DNA from 4 places in the Viridibacillus sp. KH_047 genome. Region 1 is predicted to be linked to each of the others. Evidence: riboswitches for the same ligand, from Rfam matches in the RefSeq annotation. Region 1 holds a riboswitch; each other region holds the start of a gene.
What was found. Region 1 has a riboswitch for S-adenosylmethionine ahead of AC3IS5_RS02485 (5-methyltetrahydropteroyltriglutamate--homocysteine S-methyltransferase). Riboswitches for the same ligand answer to the same signal wherever they lie in the genome.
Positions count from the first base shown of each region.

Region 2: it holds a riboswitch for S-adenosylmethionine, as region 1 does, so the genes downstream of both, AC3IS5_RS11090 (cyclase family protein) here and AC3IS5_RS02485 (5-methyltetrahydropteroyltriglutamate--homocysteine S-methyltransferase) in region 1, are expected to answer to the same signal.
Region 3: it holds a riboswitch for S-adenosylmethionine, as region 1 does, so the genes downstream of both, AC3IS5_RS19290 (M20 metallopeptidase family protein) here and AC3IS5_RS02485 (5-methyltetrahydropteroyltriglutamate--homocysteine S-methyltransferase) in region 1, are expected to answer to the same signal.
Region 4: it holds a riboswitch for S-adenosylmethionine, as region 1 does, so the genes downstream of both, metK (methionine adenosyltransferase) here and AC3IS5_RS02485 (5-methyltetrahydropteroyltriglutamate--homocysteine S-methyltransferase) in region 1, are expected to answer to the same signal.

Region 1 covers NZ_CM174479.1:490,955-496,054, forward strand. Annotated here, with positions in the region: gene AC3IS5_RS02460 (APC family permease) at 1-257, shown strand, start outside; gene AC3IS5_RS02465 (alpha/beta-type small acid-soluble spore protein) at 417-626, opposite strand; gene AC3IS5_RS02470 (DJ-1/PfpI family protein) at 1,095-1,646, opposite strand; gene AC3IS5_RS02475 (S1 domain-containing RNA-binding protein) at 1,886-2,314, shown strand; gene AC3IS5_RS02480 (YkuS family protein) at 2,501-2,749, shown strand; SAM riboswitch class I at 2,977-3,077, shown strand; gene AC3IS5_RS02485 (5-methyltetrahydropteroyltriglutamate--homocysteine S-methyltransferase) at 3,185-4,306, shown strand; gene AC3IS5_RS02490 (L,D-transpeptidase family protein) at 4,373-4,867, opposite strand.
Region 2 covers NZ_CM174479.1:2,216,772-2,221,871, reverse strand. Annotated here, with positions in the region: gene AC3IS5_RS11100 (GNAT family N-acetyltransferase) at 1-213, shown strand, start outside; gene AC3IS5_RS11095 (putative bifunctional diguanylate cyclase/phosphodiesterase) at 748-2,472, shown strand; SAM riboswitch class I at 2,865-2,960, shown strand; gene AC3IS5_RS11090 (cyclase family protein) at 3,038-3,775, shown strand; gene AC3IS5_RS11085 (GNAT family N-acetyltransferase) at 3,819-4,274, shown strand; gene AC3IS5_RS11080 (5-oxoprolinase subunit C family protein) at 4,403-5,100, opposite strand, start outside.
Region 3 covers NZ_CM174479.1:3,943,075-3,948,174, reverse strand. Annotated here, with positions in the region: gene AC3IS5_RS19300 (LPXTG cell wall anchor domain-containing protein) at 358-519, shown strand; gene AC3IS5_RS19295 (nitric oxide synthase oxygenase) at 747-1,802, shown strand; SAM riboswitch class I at 1,885-1,990, shown strand; gene AC3IS5_RS19290 (M20 metallopeptidase family protein) at 2,162-3,361, shown strand; gene AC3IS5_RS19285 (VOC family protein) at 3,374-4,183, shown strand; gene AC3IS5_RS19280 (CynX/NimT family MFS transporter) at 4,340-5,100, opposite strand, start outside.
Region 4 covers NZ_CM174479.1:835,220-840,319, forward strand. Annotated here, with positions in the region: gene pckA (phosphoenolpyruvate carboxykinase (ATP)) at 266-1,852, opposite strand; SAM riboswitch class I at 2,055-2,173, shown strand; gene metK (methionine adenosyltransferase) at 2,435-3,631, shown strand; gene AC3IS5_RS04305 (gamma carbonic anhydrase) at 3,803-4,315, opposite strand; gene AC3IS5_RS04310 (alpha/beta hydrolase) at 4,439-5,100, shown strand, end outside.

The DNA.
Region 1 (5,100 bases):
ACTTTGGTGGTTTAGCAGGTTTTATGCTCGTTAATTTATCCGTAATTGTGTATTATTATTTCCGTAAAAAAGAGAAGAAATTTATTCGTTACTTTTTAATTCCGGCTCTTGGATTTTTAATCTGTTTCTACTTATTTATCAATCTGTCACCAATGACGTTAAAAATAGGATTTATTTGGTTAGCTATAGGATTTGTTTATGCGCTAATTACAACAAAAGGATTTAAAAAATATCCTCCAAGTTTTAAAGAGATATAGTTTTTAGTTAAATATCATAAGTAGTAAAACAACTATGTTAATAAGAAGAGATTAATGGATAAGGAAAAAGCGGGAGAAAGTAGTAATAAACTATATTCAGTAAGGTAATCCAAAGTAAAAAGGTAGAGCATAATAACTCTACCTTCTTACTTTGGATTTTTATTGTCCAGAATTTCCTTTTACTTGGTTTTCAGCCATTTGAACTAGTCGTTTAGTAATTTCTCCACCAACTGAACCGTTTGCGCGAGAAGAAGCTTCTCCTCCAAGTTGTACACCAAACTCTTGAGCAATTTCATATTTCATTTGATCAACCGCTTGTTGAACACCTGGTACTTCAAGTTTATTTGAACTTCGGTTATTTGAAGCCATATCTATCACCTCCTTGTGATATTAGAATGGACAAAGATTTGTTTTTAATACATATAGTGAAGAGGTGAAAAGTCCATCCTACATGTTGTTTTAGGCTGCTATAGCAATATAAATATCTATTTCAAAAAACAAAAAAATTAAAGTAAGCTTTTGAAGGAAGGGATTTTAAATAGTATTTTTGAAATAAAAAATATAGTTAATTACAAAAGTATATTCTGTGAAACGAATGGAAAAATAATAAATGCAGGCAGAATAAGTGTGGTAGAGTTTAGTAACAGAAAGTGTAGAATGGCCAATTGAGTTACACACTAAAAAAGCCATCATATTCAGAAAAATTCCAATGGCCAAATGATTATTGTTTATGAATGAGGTTTATGAGGAAGTGAATCAGTAGCTATAAAGAAACGTATCCAAAATACATTAAGATATTTTGGATACGTTCTTTTGTCTCTTTTTTAATAACAAATTTTATTGATTTAGTTGTTTAATGAATTCTCTCATAAATCCTGGTAGATCTGGCCATGCATGTCCGGAAATGAGGTTTCCTTGAACATGGAGAGGGTCTTCAATATAAGTTGCTCCTGCAGCTTCTACATCTGGTTTACATGCGATATAAGCCGTTAATTCCCGACCTTTTAAGTATTGAGAAACAGTTGTTAAAATGAGACTAGCGTGGCAAATTGCTGCAACTGGTTTATTTGCCTCAAAGAAATGAGCGACGATCTTTGGAACATTTTCATTTAATCGAATGTATTCAGGAGCTCTTCCTCCAGGTATAATCAATCCATCATACTCTTCAGGCTGTACATCCTCAAACGCCAAATGAGATTCAATAAGGTATCCTTTACTCTCAGTATAAGTATCCCAACCAATAAAATCATGAACGACCGTTTGTAAGTTTTTCTTCGATGGAGCAGCTATTTGCACATCATAGCCCTCTTCAAGACAACGAAAATACGGATAATAAATCTCCAAAGCTTCAACGGCATCTCCAGCTAACAATAATACTTTCTTTGACATTAGTCATTTCCTCCTCTCAAAAATGGACTTTCGCCTTCACTTATATATTCTGAGTATATTATTGATTCCCTCTATTGCGTGCAATTTATTTATTAATCTAATGGTGCCAGCCACCAATACTACTTAAGTTATTAGTATTAAATTGAATATATTGTTGATATTAAATAATATCACGGATGACTGGCATCAAAAAAAAAATTTGATATAATAAAGTATAGTATTTATTAGGAGGAAATGGATTGTCAGTAGAAATTGGTAGTAAGGTACAAGGTAAGGTTACAGGAATCACGAATTTTGGTGCGTTTGTTGAGTTACCGGATAAGGTGACAGGGCTTGTGCACATTAGTGAAGTTGCAGAAGCTTACGTAAAAGATATTAATGAACATCTTAAAGTTGGGGATCAAGTAGAAGTAAAGGTCCTAAGCGAAAAAGAAGGAAAAATTGCCCTATCTATTAAAAAAGCGATTGATAAACCTGTTGAAAGTACGTCTTCTTATACGAAGCGCCCATATCGTCAGAAGGATAATCGCCAACGAGGTAATTTCCAACCGAAGGAAACCTTTGAAGATAAGATGGCTAAATTCTTAAAATCAAGTGAAGATAACTTATCTACTCTAAAACGCAGCACCGAGTCTAAACGCGGTGGCAGAGGCGGAAGAAGAGGGTAATGATAGATAGCTGAAGAAACGCACATCTTTTAAGATGTGCGTTTTTTTTTATTTTATGGACCATTGTCATCGACACTACTTATACAAGATATCTTATTATGGGGTTTTGTCTTTGTTTTAGTTGAAATTGTATACATAAATATAAGTAGAAACGGACATCTTATCAACTAGGAGGTGAACCCTACTATGTCGATAATCGGTGTAGAGCAATCATTAACGAATGTATCAGAGGCTTTGCTTGCAAAGGGATATGAGATCGTTGAACTGAAACATGAATCAGATGCAACGGGTGTAGATTGTTGTGTCATTACAGGGTTGGACAATAATGCACTGGGCATTCACGATACGTCCATTCAAGGTTCAATCATTGAAGCGGCGGGCCTATCCGCAGATGAAGTCTGTCGGAAAGTAGAAGAAAAACTTAATCTACATTAATAAAACAATGCCAGGTCTAGGATAGAGACCTGGCATTGTTTTATTATGCGGTACCCTAAACTACTTAAATCAATAGAATTAAATAAAGTATATGACTAATTTCAAATCTACGTAATAATAAATATTTAACATGATAAAACTTGGATTGAACAGGTAAATAACACTAAATATTGACAATCTATGGATATACATGTAGATTGATAACAAGTAATTAAAAATATGTAATTTTCTTATTTAGAGAGATGGAGGGACTGGCCCTTTGATATCTCAGCAACAGACTTTTTTTGCACTGTGCTAATTCCAGAAGCGTAACGCTTGAAGATAAGAAGAGTAACAGCTATGAAGCCAATCTCTTCTTTTTTTTAGAAGGGGTTTTTTTATACCCCGAAAAGCTAAGTGAAAAACATAAATTTAACTTCAGAGGGGTTGTCCATTTTGACTAACACAATAACTAAAGCACCATTTCGAGCAGACCATGTAGGGAGCTTTCTTCGTCCACAAGTACTTAAAGATGCAAGAGCACAATATCAACAAGGTCAGATAACTAAAGAAGAATTACGATTAATTGAGGATATAGAAATTGCAAAGCTTGTTGAAAAACAAAAAGAAGTCGGTCTATCTGCTGTCACAGATGGTGAATTTAGAAGAAGATGGTGGCATTTAGACTTTATCAGTGCGATTGAGGGGATTCGTGTTTATGAAAAAGACCTTTCTGGTGCTTTTAATGGGGCGATGAAAAAAGCGGAGGCATACACGGTCGATTCGAAATTAAATTTCCCTAAAGACCATCCATTTTTACAAGACTTTAAGTATTTGAAAAGTATTGCCGGTGAGCATGTTGCGAAAATTACAATCCCAGGGCCTAATATGATTTTTTACTCAGGTGTAGTTGGAAGCGAACCGTATATAAGCAATCCTTCATATGCTTCACTCGATGATGTGGCTAAAGATATTATTAATGTATATCAAGATGCGATTCAAGCTTTTTATGAAGTAGGATGCCGCTATTTACAATTAGATGATACAAGCTGGGGAGCTTTGTTCAGTGATGTTTTTCGAGATAAGATAAAAGAACAGGGATTTGATCCAGATGAATTAGTGAAAAAGTTTGCTGATATTACTGTTGAAGCACTAGCAAATAAACCGGAAGATATGGCGGTTACGATTCATATTTGTCGCGGGAATTTTAAATCTTCTTGGTTATATCAAGGTGCATATGAGCCGATCGCAAAAGAGCTATTTTCACGTGTGAATGTGGATGCCTTTTTCTTAGAATTTGATAATGAACGATCAGGAGATTTTAAACCTTTGCGATTCATTAAAGATCAAAATGTCGTTTTGGGTTTGATTACTTCCAAGACTTCTGAACTCGAGGATGAAGATGAAATTAAAGGAAGAATCGAAGAAGCAACGAAATATGTGAATATCGATCAGCTTTGTTTAAGCCCACAATGTGGCTTTGCCTCTACTGAAGAAGGCAATCTATTAACGGAAGAACAGCAATGGGAAAAATTACGTCATGTTGTACGTATCGCTAAAGACGTTTGGGATAAATAGATTTTATAATAAGGACTAACTACAAAGTCAGCTATCAATGACTATTGCGGGTAGTCCTTTTTACTATTACGGATGTATAAAAACCGCAGTCCCAATCGGAATAATACTTGCTAATTCTTCTACATCTTCATTATGCATGCGAATACAACCATGAGATACGGCTTTACCAATTGAACTTGGATCATTTGTGCCGTGAATTCCATACGTATCTTTTGATAAGCTCATCCACATCGTTCCGAATGGGCCTCCAGGGTTAGGTGCTTTATTAATGATAATAAAATTCCCTACAGGTGTATTGGTTAACATTTTTCCAACCGCAATGGGATATTGCTTTTGTAAAACACCATCTTTATATAATCTAAGCCAACGATTGTTCAGTGAAATATCAATTTGATATGGAATTGTATTAGGATCAGGAAAACCTGGAATAACAATAGGCTGGCCAATATAAAGTACATTTGGATTGATAGATGGGTTCGCGCCAATAATTGCGGATAGCGGTGTGCGATAATCTCTAGAAAGCTGAAACAGTGTTTCACCTTGTTTAATCGTATGAATCAGTGTAATCACCTCCAAAGTTGTTACAGTATATTATATGTTTGTTACATATGGGGTTTCATAATGACACATTAACATTCACCAGCTTTTTAGAATGATTAGCAGAAGATGTAAAAACTGCTGCCAACTTAAAAATTGGTCTTTAGTAGGATTAGTGAGAATTTAACTAGTTAAATGCATGCTCCATTAGCTACTTCAAGATTTCCTTAAGGAAGAATCCTCAACAATGACTCATT
Region 2 (5,100 bases), 1.7 Mb from region 1:
TCAGTTCATAAGTTTATGGATTATGCCTTTCGTGATTTGAAGCTAAATCGTATAGAAATTCGTGCTGCTATTGAAAATAAGAGAAGTAGAGCGATTCCTGAGCGATTAGGAATGACTTTAGAAGGTTTTAGTCGTCAATCAGAGTGGCTATACGATCATTTTGTAGATCATGCTGTTTATAGCATTCTTCAAGAAGAATGGAAAATTAAGTAGTTGAGACCATCTATGATGGTCTTTTTTTATTAGTTTACATAATATTATTATGTAAACTAATCGAGAAATTCATGTAAAATTTAGGTAAATATCTAATAGTTACTATTACCTAAAGTTTTTGATTTTATATAATTTAAGCTTAAATGAAATAGTGAATTTTAAAATGTTTTTAATAGCAAATAAAAAATAGTAGCTCATTAAATTTCTGTTTCATTTATTCATTCCAGACAATCGAACTAATTGGATTTTTAGCTAATTTCATTTTATTATTTATATATTTGAATTATTTTACAGCTAAAAACCTATATATTGTAGAAAAAATATGTCACAACTACTATAAAAACTATATGAATGATATAAAAATTTGATAATAGGAATCTCTCCCTTTGCCTTGTATTGTTTCATAGCTTTTTCGATTTAGGACTTTTTACCTTTTGTTTTAATTTGAATAATAGCCTTATATTGGTTGTGATAAAATAGTAACAAGAGAGAAATTGCTCGAATAATGCCGGAACTGATTAGGGGTGAGGTTTTATGGACCAAAGTTATAGTCAAACGACGGGTCTTAGCCAACTTAATGATGCGTATTCAGTACAACAATTAATAGATATTCAGCATGCATTGGACCAATCTATTATAGTTGCTATAACAGATAATAGAGGTATCATTACATTTGTAAATAATCATTTTTGTACCATTTCAAAATACAGTAAAGATGAGTTAATGGGGCAAGATCACCGCTTGTTGAACTCTGGTCATCATCCTAAAGCTTTTTTTAAGAAATTATGGCGTACGATTGGTAGCGGGAAAATATGGCGTGGTGATATTTGTAATCGCGCAAAAGATGGTAGTTTATATTGGGTGCAAACAACGATCATACCTTTTTTGAATGATAAAGGAAGACCTTACCAATATGTGTCGATTCGGACAGATGTAACGGAACAAAAAAATATCAAAAAACTAAAATTCTTTGCTTATCATGACGAATTGACGGGCTTGTATAACCGTCGTATGTTGAATATATGTTTAGCAGATCTGTTCAAAAATGCACATAAAGAAGGTTTTTCATTGTCACTCTTAATGATGGATATTGACCGTTTTAAGAGCATTAATGATGGATTAGGTAATTTAACAGGTGATTTATTTCTAATTGAAGTAGCGACTCGCCTGAAAGGATTAGGTATAGATGAAAAGTCACTATTTCGTTATAGTGGTGATAAATTTGCCATCATTATGAAGAATAATGAACATGCCATTTGTAAGGCACATCAAATAATGGTCAATTTTGAAGATATTTTTTTGATTGAACAATATGAATTCTATTCTTCTATTAGTATCGGCATAAGCTCAAGTCTAGCAGATGCAAATACACCAGAGGACTTAATAAAATGTGCGAATGTCGCCTTGATTGAAGCTAAAAAGAATAGAGCTAGCAATTACATACAATATAAAAACACGATGAATAGTACTCATAATCAATTGCTGCTGCTAGAAACTAAACTCCGTCATGCTATTATTCAGGATGAAATTCAACTTTATTATCAACCGAAAATCGATTTAAAAACAAATCAATTAATCGGAATGGAAGCTTTAATTCGTTGGTATGATAAGGATTACGGTTTTATTTCTCCAGATAAGTTTATACCCTTTGCAGAAGAGTGCGGATTGATTAGTTCTATTGGTGAATGGACATTGAAAAGGGCTTGTAAACAAATGAAGAAGTGGCTTGATGAATATGGGTTTGATATTCGTATTTCAGTTAATATTTCGCCTATACATTTGAAAGAAAGAAATTTTGTGCACAATTTACGAGCAGTATTACAAGATACAGGTTTACCAGCTAAAAATTTAGAGTTGGAAATTACTGAAATGAGCTTAATGCATCAAACAGAGGAATTAATTGAAACGTTTAATCAAATAAAAGCACTGGGTGTAATCATCGCGATTGATGACTTTGGAACAGGTTATTCCTCTCTCAGCTATTTAAATCAGTTTCCAATTGATATATTGAAGATCGATCAATCGTTCATCCATGGTTTAAAAACAGGGCTTAGTAATGTCGCAATGGTGGCTGCTATTATCAAATTAGCGCATGCATTGAGTATGCAGGTGGTTGCCGAAGGGGTAGAGACGGAAGATGAATTGTATATCGTCCGTGAAAACCTATGTGACTTTGCACAAGGATATTACTTTAGTAAGCCATTACCGACAGATGAATTTTCCGAAAAATTACATGAATTGTATGTATCGAGAATTTAGGGAAGTGTCTTATATACTTAGAAAGCTATACAAAAAGGTCGCCATATACACTGAGGTGACCTTTTTTATATGATTTTTATTCATATAATTTATTTATGCTACTAATAGTAGACGAAGCTTAACAAGAATATTGTAAAGATTTTAACCGCCTATTGCGAGATTATTGTTATGAGGACCATTTAAGCCAGTTACAGCAAAACATACACTGAGAGGGGCCTAGAGACCCTTACAAAGCCTGTGGATAGCGTTTGGCAATCACATCTTACGCTGTTATTGTAGAATGAAAAGCTATCATAATAGATTATTACAATCATACATTATAAAGAATTTTCTAAATTTTATTGACAATAGATTTCTAAAGTTGTAAATTAAGAATCAACAAAATAACTTTTTTCTTATCCAGAGAGGTGGAGGGACTGGCCCTGTGAAATCTCAGCAACGGACGATGTACCGTGCTAATTCCAGAAGCGTATGCTTGAAGATAAGAAGAGTGCATGGACGTATCGCCAACCTCTTCTTATCAAGAAGAGGTTTTTTTGTTTAAAAAAATGATGAGGTGATGGATATGTCAACAGAATTAATCAATGCACTACAAACGTTAAAAGAAAAGAAATGGATCGATTTAACACATACTTTTGGAGCAGAAACACCACGTTTCAACGCATTTAAAGGGTTGGAAAAAACAACTCTATTTTCACATGATGATGGATTTTTTGCTCAGAATTTTTCGTTTGCTGGACAATATGGAACTCATTTAGATGCACCTATCCACTTTGTTCGTAATGCTCGTTATTTAGAAGAATTAGAGTTAAAAGAGCTTGCACTGCCGCTCGTTGTAATAGATCATTCTAAAGATGCAGCAGAGAATCATGATTTCACAATTTCAGTTGAAGATATTTTGAAATTCGAGGCCGATTACGGTGAAATTGAGGCAGGTACATTTGTTGCTCTTCGTACGGATTGGAGCAAACGCTGGCCTGATGTTGAAGCATTTAATAACTTTGATAAAGAGGGAGATCCACATGCACCAGGATGGTCGGTAGATGCACTAAAATTCTTGTTTGAAGAGCGTCATATTAAAGCAGTTGGGCATGAAACATTTGATACGGACTCTAGCATTTTATATCGTCAAAACAATGCATTACTAGGTGAACTATATGTATTGGAACAAGATACATATCAAGTAGAGTTGCTAACTAATTTAGACCAGCTACCCGCAAAAGGGGCGGTCATCTTTAACATCGTACCTAAACCTGAGAAGGCTTCTGGTTTCCCTGTGCGCTCATTTGCTATTCTACCTTAAATACTCATTGCAAATGAATAATAGAAACTGAGAGGTGAACTCTGTGGATATTAGAATTGATGATTTATCAGGATATGAAATTAAGGCATTATTGGAGGAGCATCTTCAAGGTATGGCACTAAATTCTCCACCTGAAAGTATACATGCGTTAAATATAGAGGAATTGAAAAAGCCAGAGATTACTTTCTGGAGTGCATGGGAAGAAGGTGCATTAGTTGGATGCGGAGCACTTAAAGAACTGGATGCACACCATGGTGAAATAAAATCAATGCGTACTTCATCATTATATTTAAGAAAAGGCGTTGCAAGAAGTATTCTTGAGCATGTTATTGAAGTGGCTAGGCACCGTGGTTATAATCGATTAAGTTTAGAAACAGGTGCAACGGAGGCTTTTGAACCCGCTAAGAGGCTGTATTTGAAAAATGGTTTTCAATATTGTAAGCCATTCTCTAATTACATTGACGATCCGAATAGTGCATTTATGACATTAGAGTTATAAGTATATTGATCATTATTTTATTTACAAAAATTTATAAAACAATAAGAGCAAGTTTTGAATAATCTTCATTCAAAACATGCTCTTTCTCTTTGTACTGCTGTATTTTGTTGGACAATACTTCTTACATGTTAAGTAAGCTTTGCAGAACAGCGAATAGCAGTAGCGATAGTTTTTATTTTTTGCTCTTTAGATATTAATGCTTGTTGAGCTTCTTCTAATGTTACGAGCTCGAACCTGATTTTAGCACCTGTTTGTAACTGTGCAAGACTAGCTAGATCAGCTGTGATGACTTGAACCATTTTCGGATAACCACCAGTTGTTTGGCGATCGGCCATTAAAATGATCGGTTTACCATTTGGTGGGATTTGAACTGTTCCAAACGTCACAGCCTCTGATAATAATTCGAATTTCTCTGTCATTGATAACACTGGCCCTTCAAAGCGGTACCCCATACGATCAGCCTCTGTAGAAAGCGTGTAAGGGTTGTTTGTTAAGCAATGCTGACTTTCAGTGGTAAAACAATCCCACTCTGTACCAGGCATCACACGTATTGTTTGAAGTTGATTTAAAGAAATTAATTCGTTGTAATTTACAGACCACGAAGCAGGACCTACTAATTGTATTGCATATTGATGTATTTCTTTATTTTTTTTAGTATAAGGTCCGATAATCACTTCATCCTGCTTTTGTAATGCTCTACCTTCAAATCCGCCCATTCCCGCCTTTAAATATGTACTTTTACTATTCATTACAGTAGGAACTTGAATACCCCCAGCAAAGCTTACATAAGCACGACAACCTTTGTTGGCTCTTTTAAACTTTAATA
Region 3 (5,100 bases), 800 kb from region 1:
TAATGGAAGGATTTTTATAAGAATCTGTATTATGTATATCGCTAACTCTTTAAAATTTATATAGTTCTAGAAGGGAGTTAGCGACCAACGACAAGTTTTTTTACGCGCTAATGAAGTAGTATCTTTTCTATTAGATTGTTAAATAAATGGAGTGAAATGAAATGTATTAGTGGAGAGTGATGGGATTTTACGAAGTAATCTCACAAGGAATTTCGGAAATAGAATACATAGAAAAAATGTAATATTTAATAATATAAGTTTTTTTTGTTAAACGAGTTTATAAGTTGGTAAAATAAGTTATTTATTAAAAGGTGTCTAGAATAACAATAACCAAATGGTCCAGAAACAACAGTTGAATTGAAAGGTTCAAATAAACCAAGCGATATCAAGGGTGCTAATGAAAGTAGTTCACTATCTCAAACAGGTTCAGAGTATCAATTATGGACACTGCTTGTAGGGGGAGCAGTTATCCTACTCGGATTATCGATATTGTTTAACAGAAGAACTAAAAAAGCATAGTGAAAAGAGGACTATTAATTGGTTTTATACCATTAATAGTCCCTTTATTATGTATTAAATATGTTGGTTTTTTTGATTTACAAAACCTTTAATCATTCTTTTTATGCCAAAAATGGCAGTTGCCACAAAAACACCACATTATTTAAGTCTTATACCTTGTCTAATGGAAATCAATTCTTCTATGATGGTAGTTAGGAAGTCGAGTGGTAACAGGAGGAACTGTGGCGATGTTGAATGAGGCTATTGATTTTATAAAATTGTATTATTCGGAAACAGAGCGATCTGAAGAGGAATTAGGAAGACGCTTAGCTGAAGTAGAGCATGATATCCAAGAGAATGGATTTTATGAACATACAATAGATGAACTGAAATTTGGTGCACAAGTAGGTTGGCGTAATAGCAATAAATGTATTGGTCGTTTGTTTTGGCAAACGTTGCAAGTGCTTGATAAGCGCGAACTAACAAGTGAGCACGACATTTTTCAAGGACTTCTAGAGCATATTGATTTTGCAACAAATGGTGGTCGAATCCGTCCGACGATTACAATTTTCTCTCAACGTAATGTACGTGTTTGGAATCATCAATTAATCCGCTATGCTGGGTATGAAACGCCAGATGGCATTGTGGGAGATCCAGATTCAGTGGAGTTTACGAAGAAATGTGAGCAACTTGGCTGGCAAGGACAAGGTGGGCGTTTCGATGTATTGCCACTTGTTATTCAAGTTGGAGAAAGACAACCGCAATTATTCGATATTCCAGCTGAGTATATATTGGAAGTTCCAATCCGACACCCCGAATTTGAGTGGTTTAAGGAACTTGATCTGAAGTGGTATGCGGTACCGATGATCTCGAATATGAAATTAGAAATTGGTGGTATTACATATGCAGCTGCTCCGTTTAATGGCTGGTATATGGGAACGGAAATTGGTGCACGTAATTTAGCTGATGACTATCGATATAATATGTTACCAACCATCGCAGAAAAAATGGGTTTAAATACAGCTTCAAATTCTTCCTTATGGAAAGACCGTGCATTAGTTGAATTAAATGCGGCAGTTTTATACTCGTATAAAGAAGATGAAGTGAGCATTGTTGATCACCATACAGCAGCACAACAATTCAAACGCTTCGAATCCAATGAACAAATTGCAGGGCGTGACGTAACGGGAAATTGGACATGGCTTATTCCACCGTTATCACCGGCTACAACGCATATATTCCATAAACCATATGACAATGAACGTAAAACACCAAATTATTTTTATCAGAAAGCGCCATATTGACTTAGAGAATATCAGGGAATTTATTGCAATTTTTAATAGATTGGCGTAACATGATTTTTAATTACTACTAATTCAATAGGTTTTCTTATCAAGAGAGATGGAGGGACTGGTCCTGTGATATCTCAGCAACCGCTTTTAAAGCAAGGTGCTACTTCCAGCAAGTTGATTAAAAGCTTGATAGATGAGGAGAGACTTACATACCAAGTCGATTTCTCTAAATGAAATAGAGAAATCGGCTTTTTAATATCATGAAATAAATTTATAGAGCATATAATGCAAAGTTTCTAAGAAAAAAATTTAACTCAAATTCAAAGTAAACCAATTTGTATTAAAGGTATAAATTGAGGGAGGAATATTGAATGAGTGCGATAACGCAAAAAGAACTTTTAACTACAATTTATGAAGAAATAGATCAAGGATTTGATGAAATTGTTGGATGGAGGAGATATTTGCATGAGCATCCAGAGTTATCTTTTGAAGAATATGAAACTGCAAAATTTATTGCAGAAAAACTTGAGAGCTTCGGTTTAGAGGTGAAAAAAGGGATAGGCGGAAATGGTTTAATCGGTATTTTGAAAGGGGATCATGCTGGTCAAACAATCGCTTTAAGAGCTGATTTTGATGCATTACCTATTACAGACTTAAAAGAAGTTGCTTATAAATCCCAAAAGGATGGTGTCATGCATGCTTGTGGTCACGATGGACATACGGCCGCATTACTTGCGACAGCAAAAACGCTAAGCCATTACAGAGAGCATCTGCACGGTAATATTATTTTTATCTTCCAACATGCGGAAGAAAAACCTCCTGGTGGTGCGAAATTCATGATTGCTGAAGATGTATTGAAGGAAGTCGATTATGTATTTGGCGCGCATTTAGATTCGGGTTCACCAGTTGGAAAGGTATCTGTTGGGGATGGTTTTAAAATGGCTGCAGTTGATAAATTTGCGATTAAAATTCAAGGACTAGGTGGCCATGGTGCGAAACCACAACAATCCATCGACTCAATTGTTGTGGGTAGCGAAATCGTTGGAGCGTTGCAGAAAATTGTCAGTCGTCGCTTAAATCCATTTGATGCAGCGGTAGTGACAGTCGGTGTATTCCATGCAGGAAGTGCTTTTAATATTATTGCAGATTCGGCACTTATTGAAGGAACGGTTCGCACAATGACGGATGAAGTTCGTAATAAGGTAAAAGAAGAAATCTACTCAATCGTCAAAGGCATAACGGAATCAGCACATGCCACATATGAAATTGATTATTTACACGGCTATCCAGCTTTATACAATCATCCGGCTGAAACTGCTCTTGTGAAAGATTTATTTGAAAGGGAATTTGGTACTGAATCGGTGATTGAATTTGAACCGTCAATGGGTGGAGAGGATTTTGCGTACTTTTTAAATGAAAAGCCAGGTACTTATTTTAAAGCAGGATCACAGAATGACGACGAACGCACTCATTTTGCACATCATCATCCGAAATTCGATTTTGATGAAAGAGCGTTATTAACAATAGAGAAAGCATTTGTGAAAATCGTTTCACATTATTTATTTAAATAAGGGGACTTGAACATGACATTATCTTTTGATCACGTAGTACATTTTGTAGAGGAACCAAAAGAAGTAATACAATCATTACAAAACCAAGGAATTCATGCTGTTGAAGGTGGCGTACATGAAGGACGCGGAACGTACAATGCACTTAGTTACTTTGATCTAAGTTATATAGAGTACCTTGGTACATACGACAGAGAGCTAGTAACTGGGGCAGAGCATTTGCATCACAGCCTTATTGAAACAGTAGTAAATAATGATTTCACAGAAGGTTTCGTAAGATTTGCAATTCGCACAACGGATATTGAAGGTATAGCAGAGCGTTTGAAAGAGCAAGGTTTATCAGTAAATGGTCCAGTGCCAATGAATAGAAAACGACCGGATGGCAGTATTATAAGCTGGCAATTACTTTACGCTGGAGAAGAAAATGACTCTCTTCAATTGCCATTTATTATTCAATGGGATGACAATGATGATAAGCGTAGACAGGAGCAAGTTGAAAAAGGAGTCATTGGAAAGCAACCAGAAAAGTTGGACTTTGCAGGTGTTACTTTTGCAGTAATAGATGCTGAAAAAACTGCTGAAAAATGGTCTCGATATTTAGGGTTAGAGTTTGCAGAAGCGTATGTCGATCCGGAGTTGAATGCTATTATACAGGTTCTTACATTAGCTGGCGGTGACTTATACTTTGCTAGCCCTATTGGAGAGGGAGTTGTTGCAAAAGTATTAGCAGAACTAGGAGAATGTCCATTCCAAGTGAATTTCTCAGGAGCTAAAGAACCTGCTACATTTGAATTGTTAAATGGTCGTTATCATTTTGAGAAATAAGTTATATAGATTAGTGCACCGATAAATCTAGAGAAGCTATTATGCAGTGATTGAGACTGCGTAATAGCTTTTTTCTATGACTAGTATGGTTAGGATAATGTAGTTTTAAGTTAACAATACGAAAAAATCCGAGCCATTATAAGCTCGGATTCATCTCTACTTTTCAGGTGTAACATAACCTTCTTTTGCAGCATGCATACCAGCTGACACTAATAATACTACAGTAATAAGGAATAGGAAGTTGGCTGTTGTCCAACTATTTGAAATATCATGGATAAAGCCAAATAGTACAGGGCCAACTGCCGCTAATAAATAACCGAATGATTGAGCAGTACCTGATAATTCAGCCGCTTCATCAGCTGTACGCGTACGAAGTGAGAAGAACATCATCGCTAAACTAAATGATGCACCACCTGCAAGTCCTAGCAATATCATCCATAATACTGTCAATGAAGTCCATCCAGCTAAAATACCACCAAATCCTACTATATAAAGAATGCCGTATACTGCAACAAGAGGACGTTGATCTTTTCTACGACCTGCAATAATAGGAATGATAAACGTTGCAGGCAATTGTGAGAACTGCATAAAGGAGAACATCCATCCAGCTGTATTAGCACTCATACCTTGTGATTGCAGCATTTCAGGAATCCAAGCAGCGGTTGTATAGAAGATAAGAGATTGGAAACCCATTGCTAATGTAACGGTCCAAGTAAGGGGAGATTTCCAAAGTGGGACTTGTTCTTTCTTAGTTTGAGTGGCACTTTTCACTTCTGACTTAGGTTTGCGGATTTGTGGAAGCCAAACAATAAAGGCAATAACCGCTAAAATGAACCAAATACCAAGTGCAATTTTCCAACCGAATTCACCACTAGCGAGCGGATAACTAATCCCAGCTGCTAAGCTAGCCGATATAT
Region 4 (5,100 bases), 340 kb from region 1:
ACAATTATATTAATTTTTATTGTTTTGAATATGGTATTAGGGATAATTAATGTGTTTGTGTAATTATTGGCCACTCTAAATAAGTAGCATATTCGAATTATATTCGTCATCATTTTTCTAACTTCAAAAAGTTGATTGGAGCGGAGGTGGCGACTCCCGCAGAAAGAGTCCACCGTAGTGGAAATTAACGGTCTTATCAATTTATATATATTTTAAAATAAAAAAGACCACTCGGAGAGTGGCCTTTTTTGTTATATTGCATGAATTAAGCGATAGGACCGCCGTTTTTCACGATATCTTCTGATACAACACCGAATTTTTTAAAGTTTTCTCGGAACATGCCAGCAAGTGCAGAAGCTTTTTGATCATAAGCTTCTTTATCTTTCCAAGCGTTTCGTGGATTTAATACTTCAGTAGGAACACCTTCAACAGCTACAGGCATTTCTAAACCGAAGATAGCATCTTTTTCAGTAAAGACGTTATTTAGTTTACCGTCAATTGCAGCGCGAACCATTGTACGAGTGTAAGAAAGTTTCATACGGTTACCAACGCCGTACTCGCCACCAGTCCAACCAGTGTTTACTAAGAAAACGTTTACTTCGTGTTCGTCGATTTTGTTACCTAACATCTCAGCGTAAACTGTTGCTGGAAGTGGTAGGAATGGAGAACCGAAGCATGTTGAGAATACTGGTTCAGGTGAAGTAACACCACGTTCAGTACCTGCTAGTTTAGATGTGAAACCACTTAAGAAGTGATACATTGCTTGCTCTTTTGATAACTTGCTGATTGGAGGCAATACGCCAAATGCATCTGCAGTTAAGAAGATGATTGTTTTAGGATGGCCTGCAACAGATGGATCAACAATGTTTTCGATATTTTGGATTGGGTAAGCAACACGAGTATTTTCTGTTAGCGAAACATCATCGTAGTCAGGAATGCGTGTTTCTTCATCTACTACTACGTTTTCTAATACAGTACCAAAACTGATAGCATTGTAGATTTCAGGTTCTTTCTCTTTAGAAAGGTTGATAGTCTTAGCGTAGCAACCGCCTTCGATATTGAATACACCGTTGTCAGACCAACCATGTTCATCATCACCGATTAGTTTACGATCTGCATCTGCAGATAAAGTTGTTTTACCAGTTCCAGATAAACCGAAGAATAATGCTACATCGCCTGCTTCACCAACGTTTGCTGAACAGTGCATTGAAAGAATACCTTGTTGTGGTAATAAGTAATTCATGATACCGAAAATGGATTTTTTCATTTCTCCAGCATATTCAGTTCCGCCAATAAGGATGATACGTTTTTCAAGGGAAACGATAATGAAAGTTTCTGAATCAGTACCGTCTACTGCTGGGTCCGCTTTGAAAGTTGGAGCAGAAACGATTGTGAAGTCAGCTTCATGAGTTTCTAATTCCTCTTCAGTAGGACGAATGAATAATTGATGTGCAAATAGGTTATGCCAAGCGTATTCGTTCACTACACGAATAGCTAAACGAGATGATGGGTCTGCACCTGCAAAACCTTTAAATACAAATAATTCTTCTTTTTCTTTTAAGTAGTTTACTACTTTAGTGTATAATGAGTCGAAGATATCCGACGAAATTGGTCTGTTTACTTTACCCCAATCAATTTTGTCTTTTGAACTGTCTTCTTCAACCATATATTTATCTTTAGGAGAACGACCTGTATATTTTCCTGTGACTGCTCTTACTGCACCATCAACAGTTAGGATTGCCTCACCGCGTGAAGTAGCTTTTTCTGTTAATTGTGGTACTGAAAGTTGTTCAAGAATATTTTCACCTTTCAATAATTCCTTCAGTTCATTCGTAATTTCTACTGAATTCATCGTTTTACGTACCATCCTTTTTATATTATTCCTCTTAATAGAGGGGATTTATAATTCATTTCGGAAATTAGTATAACACATTTAGTTAATTAATCTATACTAATCACCATATAATTTTTTTGAAAGTTGTACTTTTTTTTAGAAATAAAAAAGAGGTTGACAACTTAGCTATAATGTTCTAATATGAGAAATTGAACGGATACTCTTATCCCGAGCTGGTGGAGGGTCAGGCCCTATGAAACCCGGCAACCTGCATTGTGATTTTATGTGATGCGCTGGTGCTCAATCTGATGCAAGGATTTAATCCTTGAACGATAAGAGTGAAAGGTGCTTATGAATTATTCCCTTCCACTCATTAGTAATAATGGGGGGAAGGGTTTTTTTATTTAAAATAGACCAATTCCTAAATTTTTGATAAGTATATGTAATTTATGCGGTTCTATTTATATAGTGGCACTTTCTAGAATCCTCGTGTTAAAGGCAGCAACGGCTTGGCGTTCAATCCTACTGGAAAGAACTAACATGGGTAATGAGTACCGTATCATTTCCGAGGCAATCTCGCAGATAATAGGAGGAAACCAAATGACAAACCGTCGACTGTTTACATCAGAGAGTGTAACAGAAGGACATCCAGATAAAATTTGTGATCAAATTTCGGATGCCATTTTAGATGAAATCGTTTCAAAAGACCCGAATGCACGTGTAGCATGTGAAACTACAGTAACAACTGGTCTTGTATTAGTAGCAGGAGAAATTACAACATCAACTTATGTTGATATTCCTAAAATCGTTCGTGAAACGGTAATGGAAATCGGCTATACACGTGGTAAATATGGCTTTGATGGCGAAAACGTAGCTGTTTTAACGGCAATCGGTGAGCAATCAGCTGATATCGCATTGGGCGTTGACCAAGCACTAGAAGCACGCGAAGGCTCAATGACAGATGAAGATATTGAAGCAATTGGTGCAGGTGACCAAGGTTTAATGTTCGGATACGCATGTAACGAGACACCTGAGTTAATGCCTTTACCTATTAGCTTGGCACATAAATTAGCACGACGTTTAACTGAAGTTCGTAAAACAAAAGAGTTAGATTATTTACGTCCAGATGGTAAAACACAAGTAACAATCGAGTATGATGAAAATAATCGTCCAGTTCGTGTGGATACAATTGTTATTTCAACTCAACATGATCCAGAAGTAACATTAGAGCAAATTAAAGAGGATTTACAAGCACGTGTAATTGCTCCAGTTGTACCTACTGAATTACTAGATGAAAAAACAAAATACTTCATCAACCCAACTGGTCGTTTTGTAATTGGTGGACCAAAAGGTGATGCAGGCTTAACAGGACGCAAAATTATCGTAGATACTTATGGTGGATATGCTCGTCATGGTGGCGGTGCTTTCTCTGGTAAGGATGCGACTAAGGTTGACCGTTCTGCAGCTTATGCAGCACGTTATGTTGCCAAAAATATCGTAGCAGCTGAACTTGCTGAGCGTTGTGAAGTACAATTAGCTTATGCAATTGGTGTTGCACAACCAGTTTCAATTGCAATCGATACTTTCGGTACTGGTAAAGTAAATGAAGCAGATTTAGTTGAATGGGTTCGTGAATTATTTGATTTACGCCCAGCTGGTATTATTAAAATGCTTGATCTACGTCGCCCAATCTATAAACAAACAGCTGCTTATGGTCACTTTGGCCGTACAGATTTGAATGTTCCTTGGGAAGCTACAGATAAAGCTGCCGTTTTAAAAGAAAAAGCGGGACTTTAATTCAATCTAAAAAATCTCAATAACATAAAATATCCCGAGTTACATGTTGATTATTTAAGTAATCATCGTAGCTCGGGATATTTTTTATTTTATATAGAAGAAACTCATAGTAAGAGAATAAAAAAACCTGAGAAATCGTTTGAAAAACGATACTCAGGCATCTTGATTGAATTATTTTTGAAGTGATTTATAATATTGTCCTTTTTCGTAATACTCGTTGACAATACGGTCCATATCTTTTTTATCTTCCTCTGTTAACTCTCTAATAACTTTTGCAGGGCGTCCAAATGCTAATGTGTTTGGAGGGATTTTCTTGCCTTGTGAAACGAGACTGCCGGCACCTATAAATGCACCTTCACCAATTTCAGCACCATCTAGGATAATTGAAGCCATCCCGACAAGAGCGCCTTTTTTTACAGTACAGCTATGTAATGTTACTTGATGTCCAATTGTCACATCGTCTTCTAAGATAAGTGGATAAGCAGGACTTTGATGTAAACAACATAAATCTTGGATATTCACTTTGCGTCCGATAATCGTAGGCGAAACATCTCCGCGAATAACTGTATTGTAAAAAATAGAAGAATCAGGTCCGATAGTAACATCACCAGTGATAATTACGTTATCACCGATAAAAACGGATGGGTCAATAGATGGTTTTTTGTCTCTAAATGGATAAATCATCGAAAAACGCCTCATTTCAAGTTATTATGTATTATTATCGTAACAAAAGGAAGCATTGAATGGAACTGAAATAGTCAGAATACGTTAGAATATATACATAGGAATTTATGAGGTGAGAGAGTAATGTGGAAATGGGAAACGGATGGCCAAGCAAGAGCTGTCGCTGTAATAATACATAGTGCATACGAACATCATCGTCGTTATGCATGGTTAATCGAAAATTTAAGAACATCTGGTATTCATGTTATTTCAGGAGATTTACCTGGACATGGAGAAGAGAGTAGACATAAACGTGTGCATAGTGAAGAGTTTAAAAGTTACGAAACATTTGTTAAACAACTAATGCAAGCAGCTTTAACATATAACTTACCTGTATTTGTAGTGGGACATGGTTTAGGAGCTATTTTAGGAATCCATGTTGTTGAAAAATTCAAGTACGAATGTACAGGTGTGATATTAACGTCACCTTGGATGCATTTAAAACACCAACCATCCAAATTATCAAATGCTTTAACAGGTCTAAGTAAACTGACTGGAAATCTGAAAATCAATCATGAAATCAACATTAAACACTTAACGAGAAGCTATGAATTTTATAAAGAAGAAAAAGATGATATTTACTATAATGATGTCATTACTGTCAATTGGTATCGTGAACTTCATGGATTCATGAAAGGAATATCACAACAAACGGTATTTCCAAATATCCCGATTTTATTAATGACTGGTGGCAACGATAAAATAGCGGATGTAGCGTATTGTAAAAAATGGCTAGCACAACAAAG